5 linked regions of the Stappia indica genome follow. The protein of the gene in region 3 interacts with the protein of the main gene of each other region in a pairwise test. Links are inferred from orthologs where the notes say so. Each region holds a gene or a part of one and is shown on either strand. Other genes may lie near its edges. The genes, in order: GH266_RS15355, GH266_RS20960, dnaE, dnaQ and dnaN.

What was found.
Region 1: the proteins of dnaE (region 3) and GH266_RS15355 interact in binary tests that used the Escherichia coli proteins (3 or more experiments, as listed by UniProt). The link is inferred for Stappia indica from one-to-one orthologs.
Region 2: the proteins of dnaE (region 3) and GH266_RS20960 interact in binary tests that used the Escherichia coli proteins (3 or more experiments, as listed by UniProt). The link is inferred for Stappia indica from one-to-one orthologs.
Region 4: the proteins of dnaE (region 3) and dnaQ interact in binary tests that used the Escherichia coli proteins (3 or more experiments, as listed by UniProt). The link is inferred for Stappia indica from one-to-one orthologs.
Region 5: the proteins of dnaE (region 3) and dnaN interact in binary tests that used the Escherichia coli proteins (3 or more experiments, as listed by UniProt). The link is inferred for Stappia indica from one-to-one orthologs.

Annotation. Positions count from the first base shown.
Region 1 is NZ_CP046908.1:3,269,559-3,273,395, reverse strand. The notes cover bases 341-3,335. They hold GH266_RS15355 (DNA polymerase III subunit gamma/tau), read left to right. Parts: upstream 341-835; coding sequence 836-2,836; downstream 2,837-3,335. Other genes in these bases: recR (recombination mediator RecR), read left to right, coding at 3,249-3,335; GH266_RS15350 (YbaB/EbfC family nucleoid-associated protein), read left to right, coding at 2,924-3,244; GH266_RS15365 (acyl-CoA synthetase), read left to right, coding at 341-517. Outside these bases: more of GH266_RS15365, read left to right, coding at 1-340; more of recR, read left to right, coding at 3,336-3,837. UniProt on the Escherichia coli protein: Part of the beta sliding clamp loading complex, which hydrolyzes ATP to load the beta clamp onto primed DNA to form the DNA replication pre-initiation complex.
Region 2 is NZ_CP046908.1:4,569,510-4,573,228, forward strand. The notes cover bases 476-3,352. They hold GH266_RS20960 (aminotransferase), read left to right. Parts: upstream 476-1,240; coding sequence 1,241-2,464; downstream 2,465-3,352. Other genes in these bases: GH266_RS20955 (homospermidine synthase), read left to right, coding at 476-1,088; GH266_RS20965 (asparaginase), read left to right, coding at 2,470-3,352. Also shown: more of GH266_RS20955, read left to right, coding at 1-475; more of GH266_RS20965, read left to right, coding at 3,353-3,495; GH266_RS20970 (TIGR03808 family TAT-translocated repetitive protein), read right to left, coding at 3,521-3,719. UniProt on the Escherichia coli protein: Shows aminotransferase activity with methionine and histidine as substrates, and to a lesser extent also with phenylalanine.
Region 3 is NZ_CP046908.1:378,401-383,185, forward strand. Bases 263-4,205 are described here. They hold dnaE (DNA polymerase III subunit alpha), read right to left. Parts: upstream 3,904-4,205; coding sequence 463-3,903; downstream 263-462. In the rest of the region: GH266_RS01785 (tetratricopeptide repeat protein), read right to left, coding at 4,722-4,785. UniProt on the Escherichia coli protein: DNA polymerase III is a complex, multichain enzyme responsible for most of the replicative synthesis in bacteria. This DNA polymerase also exhibits 3' to 5' exonuclease activity. The alpha chain is the DNA polymerase catalytic subunit.
Region 4 is NZ_CP046908.1:2,816,096-2,819,810, reverse strand. Bases 493-3,365 are described here. They hold dnaQ (DNA polymerase III subunit epsilon), read right to left. Parts: upstream 2,345-3,365; coding sequence 1,640-2,344; downstream 493-1,639. Other genes in these bases: GH266_RS13265 (shikimate dehydrogenase), read right to left, coding at 3,103-3,365; coaE (dephospho-CoA kinase), read right to left, coding at 2,519-3,106; GH266_RS13280 (2-hydroxyacid dehydrogenase), read left to right, coding at 608-1,594. In the rest of the region: GH266_RS13285 (SH3 domain-containing protein), read right to left, coding at 1-345; more of GH266_RS13265, read right to left, coding at 3,366-3,715. UniProt on the Escherichia coli protein: DNA polymerase III is a complex, multichain enzyme responsible for most of the replicative synthesis in bacteria. The epsilon subunit contain the editing function and is a proofreading 3'-5' exonuclease.
Region 5 is NZ_CP046908.1:3,316,346-3,319,966, reverse strand. What follows is about bases 415-3,193. They hold dnaN (DNA polymerase III subunit beta), read right to left. Parts: upstream 2,474-3,193; coding sequence 1,355-2,473; downstream 415-1,354. Other genes in these bases: dnaA (chromosomal replication initiator protein DnaA), read right to left, coding at 2,652-3,193; recF (DNA replication/repair protein RecF), read right to left, coding at 415-1,252. In the rest of the region: GH266_RS15590 (LysE family translocator), read right to left, coding at 1-50; more of recF, read right to left, coding at 113-414; more of dnaA, read right to left, coding at 3,194-3,621. UniProt on the Escherichia coli protein: Confers DNA tethering and processivity to DNA polymerases and other proteins. Acts as a clamp, forming a ring around DNA (a reaction catalyzed by the clamp-loading complex) which diffuses in an ATP-independent manner freely and bidirectionally along dsDNA.

The sequences.
Region 1 (3,837 bases), 2.9 Mb from region 3 along the record:
CCCCGACGGGCAGCAAGGCAATATCGGCGTCCGGCGCCCGGACCCGGTGATGTTTCTCGGCTACTGGAACAATCCCGAGGCGACGCAGGCGAAATTCGCCGGCGAGTACCTGCTGACCGGCGACATGGGCGTGCGCGATGCCGACGGCTGGCTGCGCTTCGTCGGACGGGACGACGACGTCATCACCTCGGCCGGTTATCGCATCGGCCCGGGCGAGATCGAGGATTGCCTGATCGGGCATCCGGCCGTCGCCATGGCAGGCGTCGTCGGCAAGCCGGACCCGGCGCGCACCGAGATCGTCAAGGCCTATGTGGTGCTGGCGGAGGGACATGCTCCGTCGCAGGCACTGGCCCGCGAGCTGCAGGACTTCGTCAAGTCGCGGCTCGCCGCGCACGAATATCCGCGCGAGATCGCCTTCGTGGATGCCCTGCCGATGACGACGACCGGCAAGATCATCCGTAAGGACCTGCGCGCCCAGGCGGTCGCCGAGACCGGGGAGAGCGGGGACCGCCGGTGATCCTTGCGGGATTTCCCCTTGCATCGGCGGGATAAAATCACGATATAGGGCGCGGGAGGTTGGTGGTGGACGAGCCACTCGCCAACCGGGTCAGGTCCGGAAGGAAGCAGCCCCAACGAGTCGCGGCACGGGTCACCGTGCCAGCCTCCCACCCTTTCCCCTCAAGGTCTCGATCCGGTACGGCCTGCGTATCGTGACGCAATCGCGGCAGTGCGAGGGCGCAGGAATGCGCGCTCTGGCCAGCGGCGGCGGGGAAATCCTGCAAGGCGCACCGAATAGGCCTCAACATCCGGCGGTCGCGCCGTTAAGCTTGTGCCCATGGACGGTCTCATCCCCACCTCTTCCGACGACACTCCCGGCGCGGGCAGCGGCAACGCCGCGTATCGTGTGCTCGCGCGCAAGTATCGCCCCCGCAGCTTCGACGACCTGGTCGGCCAGGAGCCGATGGTCCAGACTCTGCGCAACGCCTTCGAGACCGGGCGCATTGCCCAGGCCTGGATGCTGACCGGCGTGCGCGGCGTCGGCAAGACCACGACGGCGCGCATTCTCGCGCGCGGGCTCAACTACGAGGTCCCCGGCGAGGTGGACCGGCCGACGGTGAACCTCGACAAGCTCGGCGTGCATTGCGAAGCAATCATGGACGGCCGCCATGTCGACGTGATCGAGATGGACGCCGCCTCGCATACCGGCATCGACGACATTCGCGAGATCACGGACGCGGCGCGCTACCGGCCGGCATCCGCCCGCTACAAGGTCTACATCATCGACGAAGTGCACATGCTGTCGAAGTCGGCTTTCAACGGCCTGCTGAAGACGCTCGAGGAGCCGCCCGAGCATGTGAAGTTCATCTTCGCCACCACCGAGATCCGCAAGGTGCCGGTGACGGTCCTGTCGCGCTGCCAGCGCTTCGACCTGCGCCGCATCGATGCCGACAAGCTCGTCGGTCTGCTGCGCCGCATTTCGCAGGCAGAGGGCATCGCTGTTGCCGACGAAGCGCTGGCGCTGATCGCCCGCGCCGGCGAAGGCTCTGCGCGCGATTCCCTGTCGCTGCTCGACCAGGCCATCGCCCATGGCAGCGTCTCTCATGGCAGCATCTCCCAGGGCAGCATCTCCCAGGGCGGCGGCGACACGATCGGTGCGGAGACGGTGCGCGGGATGCTCGGCCTCGCCGACCGCGCCCGTATCATCGACCTGTTCGAGTACCTGATGCGCGGCGACGCGGCGGCGGCCATGGCCGAGTTCCGCCAGCAATACGACGTCGGCGCCGACCCGGTGGTCGTGCTGTCCGATCTTGCCGAATTCACCCATCTCGTCACCCGGTTGAAGATCGTCCCGGATGCGGGCGACGATGCCTCGGTGACGGAAACAGAGCGCGCGCGCGGCCGCGAGCTTGCCGGCCGCCTGTCGCTGCGGCTTTTGTCGCGCGCCTGGCAGATGCTGCTGAAGGGCATCGAAGAGGTGCAGGCCGCCCCCAAGCCGCATCTGGCCGCCGACATGGTCCTGGTGCGTCTGGCCTATGCCGCCGACCTTCCCGATCCGGAAGACGCCCTGCGCATGCTGCGCGACGGCAAGGCGGCCGCGCTCGGCTCCAGCCTGCCGGCACCGCCGACCCGCCCGCAGACCTCCGGCGGAGACGCTTCCGCGCGACAGGCGCCGAGCGAGCCGGCGCAAGCCGCCGCCTCGCCAGCCGCGTCCGGCCCCCCCTACTCCGCCCCGGCGGCCGCGGAGCCGGTCGCCGTATCGCCGCAGATGCGCACCTCCGCGCAGGCACTGCCCGGCGAGGCACCGCACGCTCAGGCCGCTCCCAGTTCCCCGCCGCGCCTGCAGGCGCTGGCCGGAGGGCTTGCCCCGGAGACGACACGCCCCCAGCCCGCTGCCGACAGTCAGCCGGCACCCAGCCACGGCCTTGCCTCGCTGGCCGATTGCTCGGCCCTGGCGGCCGAAAAGCGCGATATTCGTCTGAAGGTCGAGATCGAGCGGCAGATGCGGCTCGTGCGCTTCGAGCCGGGGCGAATCGAATTCCAGCCGGTCGAAGGCGCCGATCCCGATCTCGCCGGCCGGCTCGGCCGGCGCCTGTCGGAATGGACCGGCACCCGCTGGATCGTCACCGTCTCCCGCACGGAAGGACGGCCGACGCTGCACGAGGAGCGCGAGGCCAACCAGCGCCAGCTCTTTTCCGACGCGCGCGCCGAGCCTACCGTGGCCGCCCTGCTCTCGGCCTTTCCGGGCGCCAAGGTCGTCGACGTGAGAATGACCGCCGTCGAGGACGCGCCCCTTGACATGGCTCCGGTCGAAGACGAAATCGACCCCGACACATGATGCGACAGCCGGAGCCGGTACGGTCCGACCTGCCGACCGGCAGGGACTGACCCGGCGCCCTTTCGCACCGCTCCCAAGGAGAGACCCATGGACTTCCTGAAGATGATGAAACAGGCGAAGCAGATGCAGGAGCAGATGGGCTCGCTGCAGGAGGAGATCGCCGCGGTCGCAGTGGAGGGTACCGCCGGCGGCGGCATGGTCACCTTGACCATGACCGGCAAGGGCGAGCTCAAGTCCATCCGCATCGACCCGTCCATGGCCAAGCCCGACGAGGTCGAGATCCTCGAGGACCTGATCCTTGCGGCTCACCATGACGCCAAGGCCAAGGCCGAAGCGCTGCTGCAGCAGAAGACCCAGGAACTGATGGGCGGTCTCGGCCTGCCCGCCGGCTTCAAGCTGCCGTTCTGATCCGATGGCCAACCGGGCGGTCGCCGGACCCGAGGTCGAACGGCTGATCCAGCTGCTCGCCAAGCTGCCGGGGCTGGGCCCCCGGTCGGCCCGGCGCGCGGCGCTGCATCTCATCAAGAAGAAGGACCAGCTGCTGGTCCCGCTGGCGCAGGCCATGGGCGTTGCCGTGGACCGCGTGACCGTGTGCCAGACCTGCGGCACCGTCGACACCTGCGATCCCTGCACCATCTGCTCCGATCCGCGCCGCGACACGGCGACCATCGTCGTGGTGGAGGACGTCTCCGATCTGTGGGCGCTGGAGCGTGCCGGAGCGCTGAACTGCCGCTACCACGTGCTGGGCGGCACCTTGTCGCCGCTCGACGGCATCGGCCCGGACGACCTGACCATCGACAAGCTGATCGAGCGGGTCGCCGCCGGCGATGTCTCTGAAATCGTCCTGGCGGTGAATGCGACGGTGGAGGGCCAGACCACGGCCCATTACATCACCGACCGCCTGCGCGGCATGGAGGTCAAGGTGACGCGCCTCGCCCATGGTGTGCCGGTCGGCGGCGAGCTCGACTATCTCGACGAGGGGACGCTGGTTCAGGCGCTGA
Region 2 (3,719 bases), 4.2 Mb from region 3 along the record:
TCGTCGAGCCGTGGCTCGGCTTCTACTTCGACGAGAACGCCGACAACGCCTCGCGCACCAACTACGCGCTGCGCGAGACCGTGCGCCGCGAGAAGAAGAAGAACCCGGGCGGCACGACGGCCGTCTCCTGCTGCGGTGCCAACCCCGGCATGGTCTCCTGGTTCGTCAAGCAGGCGCTGGTCGACATCGCCCGCGACACCGGTGCCAAGTTCGAGGAGCCGACCAACCGCAAGGGTTGGGCGAAGCTGATGAAGAAGGTCGGCGTCAAGGGCGTGCACATCGCCGAGCGCGACACCCAGCGGGCCAAGAAGCCGAAGCCGATGGGCGCGTTCTGGAACACCTGGTCGGTCGAGGGTTTCCTCTCCGAGGGCTTCCAGCCGTCCGAGCTGGGCTGGGGCACGCACGAGAAGTGGATGCCGAAGAACGCCCGCAAGCACAAGAAGGGCTGCAAGGCGGCGATCTACCTGGAGCAGCCGGGCGCCAACACCCGCGTGCGCACCTGGTGCCCGACGCCGGGTGCCCAGTACGGCTTCCTCGTCACCCATAACGAGTCGATCTCCATCGCCGACTTCTTCACGCTGAAGGAGGACGGCAAGGTCGTCTACCGTCCGACCTGCCACTACGCCTACCACCCGGCCAACGACGCGGTGCTGTCTCTGCACGAGCTGTTCGGCGCCGCCGGCAAGATGCAGGAGACCCTGCACGTTCTGGCCGAGGACGAGATCGTCGACGGTATCGACGAGCTCGGCGTGCTGCTCTACGGCCACGAGAAGAACGCCTACTGGTACGGCTCGCAGCTCTCCATCGAGGAGACCCGCGAAATCGCGCCCTACCAGAACGCGACGGGCCTGCAGGTGACCTCGGCCGTGCTTGCCGGCATGGTCTGGGCGCTGGAGAACCCGAACGAGGGCATCGTCGAGGCCGACGAGATGGACTATCGGCGCTGCCTCGAGGTTCAGCGTCCCTATCTCGGCCCGGTCAAGGGCTACTACACCGACTGGACGCCGCTCACCGATCGTCCGGGCTTCTTCCCCGAGGACCTCGACGAGAGCGATCCCTGGCAGTTCCGCAACATCCTGGTGCGCTGACCTCGCACCGCGATCCGGACGTCCCGACGGCCCGTGCCGATCTTCCCCAGCGGGAGGCCGGCGCGGGCCGTTCGCGCATCCTCACTCGACGCAGCCGCCGCGAATGGCTACAAACCCCGGACAAAGTCGCCATGTGGGAACGCAAGCACGCCATGAAGCCGACCAATCCTGTCTTCACCGGACTGCCGACGACGATCTTCGAGACCATGTCGCGGCTCGCCATCGCCAACGGTGCGATCAATCTGGGTCAGGGCTTTCCGGATGTGGACGGGCCGCAGGACGTGCGCCAGGTCGCGGCCGATGCGCTGATGGCCGGCCCGAACCAGTATCCGCCGATGCTGGGCCTGCCGGAGCTGCGCCAGGCGGTCGCCGCCTCGACCAAGCGTTTCTACGATCTCGATGTCGACTGGCAGAGCGAGGTCATGGTCACCTCGGGCGCGACCGAGGCGCTGGCCGACGTGCTGCTGGCCCTGCTGGAGCCGGGCGACGAGGTCATCCTCATCGAGCCGCTCTACGACTGCTACCTGCCGCTGGTGAAGCGTGCGGGCGGCATCCCGGTGCGTCTGCGCGTCACGCCGCCGCACTGGAAGCTCGACCTCGGCAAGCTGGCCGATGCCTTCACCGAGAACACCAAGGCGATCCTCATCAACAATCCGATGAATCCGGCCGGCAAGGTGTTCGGAGAAGACGAACTGGCCGCGATCGCCCGGCTGTGCATCGAGCACGGCGTCTATGCGATCTGCGACGAGGTCTACGAGCATCTGCTGTTCGACGGGCGCCAGCACCTGCCGCTGATGGCGTTCCCTGGCATGCGCGAGCGTGCGGTGCGCATCGGCTCGGCCGGCAAGACCTTCTCGCTGACCGGCTGGAAGGTCGGCTATGTCACGGCCGCGCCGAACCTGCTCGATCCGATCGCCAAGGCGCACCAGTTCGTCACCTTCACGACGCCGCCCAACCTGCAGAAGGCGGTGGCCTACGGACTTGGCAAGGAAGACAGCTACTTCCTCACCCTGCGCGACGAGATGCAGGCCAAGCGCGACCGCTTCGCCAGCGGGCTTGCGGCTCTCGGCTTCGGCGTGCTGCCCTGCGAGGGTACCTACTTCCTGACCTGCGACGTCTCGACCCTCGGCCTGCAGGGCACCGATGTCGATATCTGCCGCCAGCTGGTGGAAGAGGCGGGCGTTGCCGCCGTGCCGGTCTCGGCCTTTTACGTTGCCGACGCGCCGACCAATTTCGTGCGCTTCTGCTTCTGCAAGAAGGATGAGGTGCTGGACGGGGCCCTGGAACGGCTGGACGCCTTCCTGTCGGCCCGCGGCGGCGCCTCCGCCGTCCTGTCTGCACCCGGTTCCCTTCAGGTGGCTGCCGAGAAGGCTTGAGCGAGATGGAAAACCCGGTCCTGGTGGAAGTGCTGCGCGGCGATGCGGTGGAAAGCCGCCATCGCGGCGCGCTTGCGGTGGTCGACGCTGCCGGCCACGTCGTTGCCGCGCTTGGCGACCATCAGCGCCCGGTCTTCCCGCGCTCGGCCGTTAAGGCGCTGCAGGCCCTGCCGCTGGTGGAATCCGGGGCGGCCGAAGCGCTCGACCTCGACAATGCCGAACTTGCGCTCGCCTGTTCCTCGCACAATGGCGAGGAGGTGCATGTCAGTGCTGCCCGGGTGATGCTGATGAAGGCCGGCCTCGACGAGGACGCGCTGGAATGCGGCAGCCAGTGGCCGCGGCGGATGGAGGATGTCGCCGTTCTTCACCGGACGGATGCCACGCCCTGTCCGCTTCACAACAACTGCTCGGGCAAGCATGCCGGCTTCCTCGGCCTTGCCCGCACGCTCGGGGCACCGACGCGCGGCTATGTCGAGCCGGACCATCCGGTACAGCTCGAGGTGCGGGCGGCCATTGAGCAGATGGCCGGCATCGATCTTTCCTCGATGGCACGCGGCACCGACGGGTGTTCGATCCCCACCTATGCGATGCCGCTGGCGCCGCTCGCGCGCGCCTTTGCCTGTTTCGGCACGGGTGAGGGGCTTCAGCCCTTGCGCGCACAGGCTGCCGAGCGGCTTTACAATGCCTGCGTCGACCATCCCTTCATGGTCGCCGGTACGGGGCGTTTCTGCACCGAGGTGATGGGCGCGCTCGGTGGGCGGGTCTTCGTCAAGACCGGCGCCGAGGGCGTCTTTATTGCGGCCATCCCCGAGCTCGGCCTTGGCATTGCGCTGAAATGCGATGACGGTGCAACGCGCGCGGCCGAGACGATGATGGCTGCCGTCATCGATGCCTTGCTGGAACTCGACGACGACGAGGCGAAGGCGCTGCGCCCCTGGCTCGCCCCGCCGCTCGCCAACTGGAACGGCAGGCCTGTCGGCAGCATTCATGCGGTTGCCGAGGCCTTTGCGCCGCTGAGAAGCATCGCCTGACGGCGATTGTCTGGTTCAACCAGTTCTACCGAACCATGTTGCCCTGAATGGCAAGGTGGCCGAACCCATCGGCCGCGCCCGGCCGCGTCAGATCGCCGGTGACCGCTTCCTTCCAGCGATGGCCGACGACGGCGCCGCCCGGCGTGCCGGAGAAGATGTTGCCGGAAATCAGTGCCGCGCCGGCGCCTTCCACCACGGTCACCGCCGCGCCCACCGGACAATCG
Region 3 (4,785 bases):
AGGGTGTGACAGCGCTCACGCACCGACACCGGATGGACCCCGTCCGTGACGAAAACCGACCCTGCGTGTGGAATGCGCGCGTTATACTGACCTGCGCGCCACAAGACAAGCCCCGCCGGCCCGCCTTTTGCCTCGCCTGCCGCGAAAAAGATGCGGCTGGCGGGAGGGTGGCGCCGCTTTCTTCGGAGGTCCATGAGTCGCGGTGGGTGAGAGCTTTACGCCGCTGGGCGCAACGCCGAGGCCTGAACCGAACCGCCCGCGGTTACTGGGTCCCGGTCTTCGGTAAGCCTGAACCGGGACGACAGGCTGAGGGATGGGCGCGCGTCGCGCATCTTCGCTACCGCTCTGGCAACCAATAGGCCGAGGAGATGCGAGGCGGCTGCCAGTCTCCCCGGCCGAGGGGATGAGGGCGCGCGCGCCCTTTCGGACGTCCCCCCCTGCCAGCCCCCCTGCCCGGCCGGATCAGGCCAGCTGCACCTCGACGACGCCGGGGATGGTCTTGACCGCGCCGGCCATCTGCGGCGTCAGGCGGTAGCCGCCCGGCAGCTTGACCTCGACCTCGCGATTGCCGTCGCCGCACAGCACCACGACGCTGACCTCGCCGTCGCCCCGGTCGCCCAGATGCCGCGACAGGCGCGACACCGCCTGCTCGTTGCGCAGGAAAACAGTGAGGCTCTTCTGCACGCGCGAGGCCTCTTCCTCCAGCGGGCGCACCGACTGGATGCGCAGGCTCGGCTCGTCGTCGCGCATGTCCGCGCCGACCAGCAGCACCACCGAGACGCCCGGCTCCAGCGCATCGCGGAACTGGGCCAGCGCCTCGGAAAACAGCAGCGCCTCGAACTGGCCCGTGGGATCGGACAGGCGGACGATGCCCATGCGGTTGCCCGAGCGGGTCTTGCGCTCCTGGCGCGCCAGCACCGTGCCGGCGAGACGGCCGGCGGACGCCCCCTGCTTCACGGCCTGCGAGAACTCGCTCCACATCTGCACGCGCATGCGCTCCAGCAGCGGGCGGTAGGCATCGAGCGGATGGGCGGAGAGATAGAAGCCGATGGCCGCCTGCTCGCGCTGCAGCTGCTCCTCCGGCAGCCAGGCCTGCGCGTCGGGCAGATGCACCTCCTCGCCCTCCTCGCCGCCGCCGAACATGTCGTTCTGGCCGCTGGTCTTTTCCTCGTCGGTTCGCTGGGCGACGCCGATGATGCGGTCGAGCCCGGCAACGAGCCGCGCGCGGTTGGCCTCCAGCTCGTCGAAGGCCCCGGCATTGACGAGGCTTTCCAGCGTCCGCTTGTTGAGCTGGCGCGCGTTCACCCGCGAGGAGAAATTGCCGAGGCTGGAGAACGGACGCTCCTCGCGCATGGCGATGATGTGCTCCATCACGCCCTCGCCGACGCCCTTGATCGCGCCCATGGCGTAGCGGATCTTGTCGCCCTCGACGGTGAAATGCACGCCGGAGCGGTTGATCGAGGGCGGCAGCACCTTGATCGCCATGCGCCGCGCCTCGACGCAGAAGTCGCTGAGCTTGTCCGTGTTGCCGAGATCGAGCGTCATCGACGCGGCCATGAACTCGACCGGGTGGTTCGCCTTCAGCCAGGCCGTCTGGTAGGAAACGAGCGCATAGGCGGCGGCGTGCGACTTGTTGAAGCCGTAATTCGCGAACTTGGCGACCAGGTCGAAGATCGTGCCGGCCTGCCCCTTGTCGACGCCGCGCTCGACCGCGCCCTCGACGAAGCGGGCGCGCTGCACCTCCATCTCCGCGGCGATCTTCTTGCCCATGGCGCGGCGCAGCAGGTCGGCTTCGCCGAGCGAGTAGCCCGAGAGCACCTGGGCGATCTGCATCACCTGCTCCTGGTAGACGATGATGCCGTTCGTCTCCTTCAGGATCGGCTCGAGCAGCGGATGCAGATAGTCCGGATCCTGCTCGCCATGCTTGACGGCGTTGTAGACCGGGATGTTGTCCATCGGGCCGGGACGATACAGCGCCACCAGCGCGATGATGTCCTCGAACCGGTCCGGCTTCATGCCGGCGATGGCCCGGCGCATGCCCTGGCTTTCCAGCTGGAACACGCCGACCGTCTCGCCGGCCGCCAGCAAGCGGTAGGTCGCCGGGTCGTCCATCGGCAAGCCCGCCATGTCGACGGTGATGCCCTTGTCTGCGATGAGCTTCACCGCCGTGTCGATCACCGTCAGCGTCTTCAGGCCGAGGAAGTCGAACTTCACGAGGCCGGCCTGCTCGACCCACTTCATGTTGAACTGGGCGACCGGCATGTCGGAGCGCGGGTCGCGGTAGAGCGGCACCAGCTGCTCCAGCGGCCGGTCGCCGATGACGACGCCGGCGGCGTGGGTCGAGGCGTGGCGGTAGAGGCCCTCCAGCTTCTGCGCCATGGCGAGCAGGCGCGCGACAGTCTCCTCCTCGCGCTGCGCCTCCTGCAGGCGCGGCTCGTCGCGGATCGCCTGTTCCAGCGTGATCGGCTGGCCGGGCACCGCCGGCACCATCTTCGACAGGCGGTCGACCTGGCCGTAGGGCATCTGCAGCACGCGGCCGACGTCGCGCAGCACGGCGCGGGCCTGCAGCGTTCCGAAGGTGATGATCTGCGCCACCTGCTCGCGCCCGTACTTGCGCTGCACGTAGCGGATGACCTCTTCGCGCCGGTTCTGGCAGAAGTCGATGTCGAAATCCGGCATCGACACGCGCTCTGGGTTGAGAAACCGCTCGAACAGAAGCGCGTAACGCATTGGATCAAGGTCGGTAATGGTCAACGACCACGCAACAAGCGAACCGGCACCCGAACCACGGCCCGGCCCCACCGGGATGTCCTGCGCCTTCGCCCACTTGATGAAGTCGGCAACGATCAGGAAGTAGCCGGGGAAGCGCATGCGCTCGATGACGCCAAGCTCGTAGTCGAGCCGGTCCCAGTAGTCCTGCTCGCTGACGCCGTCGGCAAGACCATGCGCCTCGATCCGGCCGGCAAGGCCCTCACGCGCCTGACGGCGCAGCTCCTCGACCTCGGCGATGAAGGCGGCTTCCGGATCGGCGGAGGCACCGGCGAATTGCGGCAGGATCGGCGAGCGCTTCATCGGCCGGGCATGGCAACGCCGCGCGATCTCCACCGTGTTCGCCGTCGCCTCCGGCAAATCCGCAAAGAGTTCAAGCATTTCCGCGCGCGTCTTAAAGCGATGCTCCGGCGTCAGCCGGCGGCGGTCGTCCTCAATGATGACGCGCCCTTCGGCAATCGCGATCAGCGCGTCATGCGCCTCATAGTCGTCGGCGGAGGCGAAGAAGGGCTCGTTGGTGGCGACCAGCGGCAGGCCGAGCTCGTAGGCGAGCGCGAGGGTCGCGGCCTCGCTGGCGATCTCCTCGGGCATGTCGTGGCGCTGCAGCTCCACATAGATGCGGTCGCCGAAGGCGGCGGCAAGCCGCGCCAGGCGCGCGCGGGCCTTGTCCGGTTCCCCAGCGACAAGCGCCTGGCCGACCGGCCCGCCGACGCCGCCGGTCAGCAGGATGACGCCGGCCGAGCGATCCTCCAGCCGCGAGATCGGGATGTGCGCGCGCATGGACGGGTCGGTGTCGAGATAGGCGCGGCTGACCACGTCCATCAGGTTGCCGTAGCCCTCGTCGGTCGCGGCGAGCAGCACAACGTCGCCAAGATGCTCGGTGCCCCGCCCCTTGCGCACGCCGCCGTCGCCGAAATCGACGGCAAGCTGCACGCCGGTGATCGGCTGGATGCCGGCGCCCCAGGCCTTGTCGGAAAACTCCAGCGCGCCGAAGAGATTGGAGGTGTCGGTGATGGCGAGCGCGGGCTGGCCGTCGGCGCTGGCGAGCCCGACGAGCTTGCCCACCGGCAGCGCGCCTTCCAGCAGCGAATAGGCCGAATGAACCCTGAGATGGACGAAGCCGGGATCGCTCATCTTTGCCCGCCGTTCCTGCCTGCCGAAAATGCCGGGCGGCGCGCATGCGATCAGGGCTGTTGCGCGATCGGGTAAGGCGGCCGCCTGTCGTGGTCGAACGGACAGTGTTTCCCGTCCGCCCTCCAATGTCGACCCGCCCTGCCCGCCGATCCCCAGATATGGGCACGCCATGCACCGTCAATTGACGAGACCGGCGAGAACCGCCGGCGGACGGCAAGCCTTTCGGATGGTCAGGCGGTCAGCAGCTCGGCGATGGCGCTGCTCCACAGCAGCATGGTGGTGCCGAACAGGGTCAGTGCCGCCAGTGCGGCCAGGTCCTGAAAACTATCGCGAAACTCATCGAACATGGTAGCCTCCCTTGCCCAGGAACTCTCGGTGAACTCTCGATAATTCGAGTATGTTCATGTTTTGTTCTTTTTGCAACCCCCGTCATTCCGACGGCACGACTCATGGTTAGCGCGCGGTTAAACCGGGTGCAGGGGCGCGGTCCGGAGCGAGGGCGCAGAGGAGCCCCCCTCCGCAGGCATGAGGCGGCATGCCTCTGCCTGGCGTCTTCCCGGACGAGGACGAAGGCCGCAGATCCAGGGACCGGCGAGACACGGCGCTCGTGGTATGGTTCAGGAGCGCACCTTATACGCCCTCGGCTCTCCGATCCCGGCTCGGCGCTAACCGTCCGGGAGGACGAAAAGAAAGAACCGCGCTCCATCGCGAGCGCCGCATACCCCCCTCTGTCGGCTTCGCCGACATCTCCCCCTCCTCTCTTCTTCTTGGGAGGGGGAGAGTGACGCGTGGGCTTGGCCCGCGTGTCGTCGCCGGTCTCAAGGCGCCTTTCGCCGCTCGTCCAGCAGTGATTGCGCATGGGCAAGATTTTGAGACGCGATG
Region 4 (3,715 bases), 2.4 Mb from region 3 along the record:
GTTCTCGAATTCCTGGACGATCTCAACTGGCAGGCCGGCGCGGACATAGGTCCAGCCGATGCGGTGCTCCAGCGTCGGCCCGATGCGCACGTTGACGCGCTCGGACTTGAGGCTGACGAAGCGCGGCACGGGAAAGCCGCTCGGACCCTTTGTGGTGCTCTGGGCAAGGGCGGTGCCGGGCCCGGCGAAGATCTGCAGCAGCAGCAGCAGGCAGAGGCCGGCGGCGGCCAGCGCTCGGGCAAGGGGCCTTCGGATGCGGGTCGGCGCAGGGCGCGCACGCGACCGGCCGGCGTCGTCCGCCCGCTGCCTGTCGTGATCGCTGCACCGCCTCGCCAATCCACGCATGGGGTCCCTGTCCTTTCCCTCGAAATCCGTATCGCCGCTGCCTGTCCGACGGGTTCAGCGAAAGACCGAGAATCGCACATTTTCAAGGCAGGCCCGCCTTGAGCCCGCCATCCGGCGCTATCGCACGTTCCGATCCCTTGTTTTGACCGGACCATCTGGTAATGAGAACTGAAGCGTCGGCCCGGCCGCTGCGGCGACGACGACGCAATTTCGGACAGGTAGGGTTAAGGAGCCCTCAACAGAGCGCGAAAAGGCGAGGAGCATGCCCAGGAAGAAGCCACTGGTCGTCGTGACACGCAAACTGCCCGACGTCGTCGAGACGCGGATGCGCGAGCTGTTCGAGACGCGCCTCAACGAGGCCGACAGGCCGCTGAGCCAGGCCGAGCTGGTGGAGGCGGTGAAGACCGCCGACGTGGTGGTGCCGACGGTCACCGACCGGATCGACTCCGCCGTGCTGTCGCAGGCCGGACCCAATCTCAAGCTGATCGCCAATTTCGGCAATGGCGTCGACAATATCGACGTGATCACCGCCAACAATCGCGGCATCACGGTCACCAACACCCCCGGCGTGCTGACCGAGGATACGGCCGACATGACCATGGCGCTGATCCTCGGCGTGCCGCGCCGCATCGCCGAAGGCATCAAGGTGCTGGAGCATGGCGAGTGGACGGGCTGGTCGCCGACCTGGATGCTCGGCCGGCGGATCTGGGGCAAACGGCTCGGCATCATCGGCATGGGCCGCATCGGCCAGGCGGTGGCGCGCCGCGCCAAGGCCTTCGGCATGTCGATCCACTACCACAACCGCCGGAGGGTGTCCGAGGCGGTGGAGGAGTCGCTCGAGGCGACCTACTGGGAAAGCCTCGACCAGATGCTGGCGCGCATGGACGTCGTGTCCATCCACTGCCCGCACACCCCGGCGACCTATCACTTGCTGTCGGCCCGCAGGCTCAAGCTGATGAAGCCCGAGGCCTATATCGTCAACACCGCGCGCGGCGAGGTGATCGACGAGGCGGCGCTGATCCGTCAGCTCGATGCCGGCCAGCTCGCCGGCGCCGGTCTCGACGTATTCGAGCACGAGCCGGCGGTCAACCCGAAGCTGGTCGCCTCCACCAAGGTGGTGCTGCTGCCGCATATGGGATCGGCCACGGTCGAGGGCCGCATCGACATGGGCGAGAAGGTCATCATCAACATCAAGACCTTCATGGACGGCCACCGTCCGCCGGATCGCGTCCTGCCCTCGATGCTGTAAGGAAGAAGAACGGGGATCCTTCCCCGCTCTCATTTTCCCAGCTGATCAGGCCTCGCCCGGCTCGTAACGCTTCCACAGGGCCTTGTCGCCCATGCCGGAGACGAACGCGGCATGGGCCTCGATCTCGGCGGCGCTCAGGCGCGGGGGCAGCGGCACGGGCCGCGGCTGGGCGCGGCTGCGCTGCTGCACGACCTCGACAGTCGTCGTCTCTTCCTCGGCGCTGAAGGCAAGGCCGGCCTGCTTGCCGCCGATCAGCTCGATATAGACCTCTGCCAGGATCTCGGAATCGAGCAGCGCGCCGTGCTTGGTGCGGCGCGAATTGTCGATGCCGTAGCGCGAGCACAGCGCGTCCAGCGAGGCGGGCGAGCCGGGATGCTTGCGCCGGGCGATGGCCAGCGTGTCGAGCACCTGGGCGGGCGGGATCGGCCCCAGGCCGACGCGCGCGAGCTCCATGTTGATGAAGCCCATGTCGAACGAGGCGTTGTGGATCACCAGCACCGCATCGCCGACGAACTCCAGGAACTCCTGCGCCACTTCGGCGAATTTCGGCTTGTCGGCCAGAAACTCGCTCGACAGGCCGTGCACGTTGAACGCCTCGATCGGCACATCGCGCTCGGGGTTGATGTAGACGTGATAGGTGCGGCCCGTCGGCACGTGGTTGATCAGCTCGACGCCGCCGATTTCCACCAGCCGGTCGCCGTTCCTGGGATCAAGGCCCGTGGTTTCCGTGTCGAAGGCGATTTCCCGCAAGGTCGAGGTCCCCGTGTCATGCCCGGCCGGCGATGCGCCGGCCGGTTTCAGTGTCTCAGATCGGCCCCGGCAGCGACAGCAAGGCACAGCGCCCCATGCTCCTTGCCACCGGTTTTCCCCAGCTGATCCTCATGTTGCGAGCCGGTTGTGCGCAGGATATCCGCGTGCTTTTCCTCAGGCGAGGGAGGCGACGGCCCGCAGGATTGCGCCGACCGCGCGGCGCGCGGGCTCGACCCCCTGACCCGTATCGACGAGGAAATGCGCCCGGCGACGCTTTTCCGCATCCGGCATCTGCTTGGCGAGGATGCCCTCGAACCGCGCTTCGCTCATGCCGGGGCGGGCGAGCACCCGCTCGCGCTGGACATCCGGCGATGCGGTGACCACGACAGCGGCACGCACGCGGCGCTCGCCGCCCGTCTCGAACAGGAGCGGGATGTCGAGCACGGCAACGCGGGCGCCCCGGCGCGCGGCATCCTGAAGAAAGGCGTTCTCCGCCTCGCGCACCAGGGGATGGACGATGGCCTCCAGCCGTTTCATCTCCCCGGGCTTGCCGATGACCTGCTCGCCGAGCCGGGTGCGGTCGACCGTGCCGTCCACGACGGTGCCGGGAAAGCCGGCCTCGATCAGCGGCGCCGCCTTGCCGGAATAGAGCCGGTGCACGGCAGCATCGGCGTCATAGACCGCCGCACCGGCCTCGGCGAACATGCGCGCCGTGGTGCTCTTGCCCATGCCGATGGAGCCGGTGAGGCCGAGAACGATCACGCGGCCACCTCGAGATCGGCCAGAAGCAGGGCGCGCAGCTCCGCGGTGACCTGCGGACGGACGCCGAACCAGCGCTCGAAGGAGGGCACCGCCTGGTGCAGCAGCATGCCGAGCCCGTCGACCACCGGGTTGCCCCTCGCGCGCGCTGCGGCCAGCAGCGGCGTTTCCAGCGGCGCATAGACCGCATCGGTCACCAGCGCCGACACAGGGAGCGGGGAGAGGTCGATCTCCAGCGGCGGCTGGCCCTGCATGCCGAGCGAGGTCGTGTTGACGAGCAGCCCGGCACTCCCCAGAAGACTGGTGAGTTCTCCCCAGTCGGCAGCCTTCGAGTCGGACCCGAAACGGGCGCAGAGTTCTTCGGCTTTCGACCTTGTGCGATTGACGATTGTCACGGTTTTCACACCGCGCGACAGCAGCGCCCAGACGATGGCGCGAGCCGCCCCGCCGGCGCCCAGGACCACCGCCTCGCGCAGATCCTCGTCCCAGCCCGGCGCCATCTGGTCGAGATTGCCGAGAAAGCCGAGGCCATCGGTATTGGCGCCGTGCACGCGGCCGTCGGCTTCCACCCACAACAGGTTGACCGCGCCCATGGCGCGCGCGGCCTCGTCG
Region 5 (3,621 bases), 2.9 Mb from region 3 along the record:
GCCGCGACGAACAGGGCCGCAGCGAAGACGAGCAGCGCGGAAACATCCATGGAAAGCGTGATCCTGCAAGGGGCCGAAGGGGCGCCGGCCAAGGGCGCCCGCACGCGGCCGGTCAGTCCTTCATATAAGGCGAAATGGTCGATTGTGCGACCTTCAGTATCTGGCTGCCTTCGGGAAGATCGACGAAAAGCTGGCTGTCGGTGCCGGTCATCAGCACCTGCAGCCCCAGTTCCGCCAGGCGCGAGAACAACGCCCTGCGCCGGCCCGGGTCGAGATGGGCGGCGACCTCGTCCAGCAGCAGCACCGGGGTCATGCCGGCGGTCTGCGAGGTCACTTCCGCATGGGCCAGCACAAGACCGATCAGCAGCGCCTTCTGCTCGCCGGTGGAGGCAAGGGCCGCCGGCATGTCCTTGGCCAGATGGCGCACCGCCAGATCGCTGCGATGCGGCCCGTAAAGGGTCCGCCCGGCGGCGCGGTCGCGCATGCGGGTCGCGGCGAGCTGATCGCGGTAGCGGTCCTCGATGTCGTAGGCCGCAATGCCTTCGCAGTCGCGCTCGAACTCGCCGGCAAGCTCCACCCCGGCCAGCGGGAAGGGCAGACCGAGGTCGCCCTGCTGGCGGATGCGGGCCTGCAACAGGGCGACGGTCTCGCGCCGGGCAAAGCCGACGGCAACCGCAAGCGGGGCGAGCTGCGCCTCCACCGCATCGAGAAAGGCGGCAGAGCCGCCCTCCTCCAGCAGGCGATTGCGGGCGCGCAGGGTCTTTTCCAGATCGGCGACGCGGCGGCCATGGCCTGGGTCGATCGCCAGCACCAGGCGGTCGAGGAAGCGGCGGCGGTCGCCGGCCGCGCCGGTGAACAGCCCGTCCATCGCCGGCAGCAGCCAGAGCACGCGCAGATAGTCGAGCAACTGTTCGGAAGAGCGGGCATCCGCGCCGTCGATGCGCACACGCCGGCCGGTCTCGCCGGGCGCATGGCCGACGCCGATGCGGGTCTCCCCGGCCACGCCCTCGACACGGGCGGCAACGCTCCAGCCGGCGGGCGCCCCCTGCCGGCGGATGTCGTCGAGTTGGGCCCGGCGCAGACCGCGCCCGGCGGTCAGCAGCGAGACCGCCTCCAGCAGGTTGGTCTTGCCGGAGCCGTTGTCGCCGACCAACGCCACAAGGCGGGCGCCGAATGCGACGCTCGCCTGCTCGTAGTTCCTGAAATCGGTGAGTGTCAGACTGCCGATGGCAACCTGGACCGGCTCGCCCATCCGGCCTCCATTACGGGTCGCTTGCCTGCGCTTCGCCTGCCGGCCCCGTCAAGGCGCACCGCGCCCGCAGCGCGGCTGCCGATCGCGGGCAAAGCCTGGCTGCTAGACGCGCATCGGCATCAGGACATAGAGCGCGTCTTCCACGCCCTTGTCCTGGATCAGCGTCGGCGCGCCGGCATCGGCCAGGCGGAAGCAGGCGGTATCGCCACGCAGCTGGCTGGTGATCTCCAGCAGATAGCGGGAGTTGAAGCCGATCTCCAGCGGATCGCTGTCGTAGTCGATGGCCAGTTCCTCGGTCGCCGAACCGCTGTCCGGATTGACCACCGTCAGGATCATACGGCCTTCGGAGATCGCCAGCTTCACGGCGCGACCGCGCTCGGAGGAGATGGTGGACACGCGGTCGACGGCGGCCTTGAACTCGTCGCGCTCGACCAGCATTTCCTTGTCGTTGTTCTGCGGGATCACCCGGCCGTAGTCCGGGAAGGTGCCGTCGATCAGCTTCGAGGTCAGGATCACATCGCCGGTGGTGATGCGGATCTTCGTCTCGGAGATCTCGATGGCCGCCTCCGCGTCCGGCGCTTCCAGCAGCTTCTGGATCTCGCCGACCGTCTTGCGCGGCACGATGATGCCCGGCATCCCGACGGAGCCGTTCGGCGCCGGGATTTCGGCGCGCGCCAGCCGGTGACCGTCGGTCGCCACCGCGCGCAGCCGGTCGCCGCCGTCGGTCGCCACCGAATGCATGTAGATGCCGTTCAGGTAGTAGCGGGTCTCCTCGGTGGAGATTGCGAACTGGGTGGCATCGATCAGCGAGCGCAGATCGCGTGAGGGTAGCGTGAAGCGGTGTGTGAACTCACCGGCCGTGATGTCCGGGAAGTCGGTCTCGGGCAGCATCTGCAGCGCAAAGCGCGAGCGGCCGGCCCGGATCTCCAGCGTCGCATTGTCCGACGAGGTCTCCAGCGCCACCTGCGCGCCCTCGGGCAGCTTGCGGACGATGTCGTAGATCATGTGCGCCGGAACGGTGGTCGCGCCGGGCTGTTCGACCAGCGCCGCGACCTTCTCCGAGATTTCCAGATCGAGGTCGGTCGCCTTCAGCAGCAGTTGGCCGCCGTCGGCGCGCAGCAACACGTTCGACAGGATCGGGATGGTGTTTCGGCGCTCGACGACACGATGAACATGGGTCAGGGACTTCAGAAGATCGGTCCGCTCGAGGGTCACTTTCATTGTATCGTCCATTGTCGAAAATCGTGGGAACCGCGACGGTCAAATGGGCGAAGACACTGCCCTTTTGCGCTGCGAAAAGCAAGTGCCGGCGATCCTTGGCAAATGCCTTGCGAAAACCGCAAGCGGGCGGCCCTCCCCGACAAGGGGATGCCACCCGCGATGCCTGCCGGATGAAGGATCAGGCGTCCAGCATCCGCTTCAGGAGGTCGAGCTCCTGCGCGAGCGCGGTGTCGGATCGCGCGAGGTCCTCGATCTTGCGAACTGCGTGGAGCACGGTTGTGTGGTCGCGGTTGCCGAAGCGGCGGCCGATCTCGGGCAGCGAGCGCGGGGTCAGGGCCTTGGCAAGATACATGGCGATCTGCCGCGGACGCACGATGGTGCGGGTGCGGCGGGCCGACAGGAGGTCGGCCTTGGACACGTTGTAGTGCTTGGAGACGATGCGCTGGATGTCCTCGATCTTGACCCGGCGCGGCTCTGTATTGCGCACCAGGTCGCGCAAGGTCGCCTCGGCCATTTCCTGCGTCACCGGCTGGTTGGTGAGCTGGTTGTGGGCGATCAGGCGGTTCAGCGCGCCCTCGAGGTCGCGGCCCGAATTGCCGACATGGCGGGCGACGTAGTCGAGCACGGCCTCCGGCACGGCGAAGGTGGCATGCGAACGGCGCACGCAATCGATGCGGTTGGTCAAAATGGCGCGGCGCAGGCCGAAATCGGGCTCGGAGATCGAGACGACGAGGCCGCCGGCCAGACGCGAGCGCATGCGGTCGTCGAGCGTCTCAAGGTCCGCGGGCGGACGGTCGGCAGCGACCACCACCTGGCGGGCACCGTCGATCAGGGCGTTGAGCGTGTGGCAGAACTCCTGCTGAACCTGCTTGCCGTGCAGGAACTGCATGTCGTCGATCAGCAGCAGGTCGATGGCGCGCAGCGTGTCCTTGAAGGCAAGGGCGGACTGGGCCTTCAGCGCCGCGACGAAGCGGTACATGAAATGCTCGGCCGTGAGATAGAGCACGCGGCGGCCAGAGGCCTGCGCCGCCGAGGCGACAGCCTGCATCAGGTGGGTCTTGCCGAGGCCGACCGAGGCATGGATGTAGAGCGGGTTGAAGGTCACCGCCGCAGCGGTCGCGACCTGACGCGCGGCGGCCAGCGCCAGC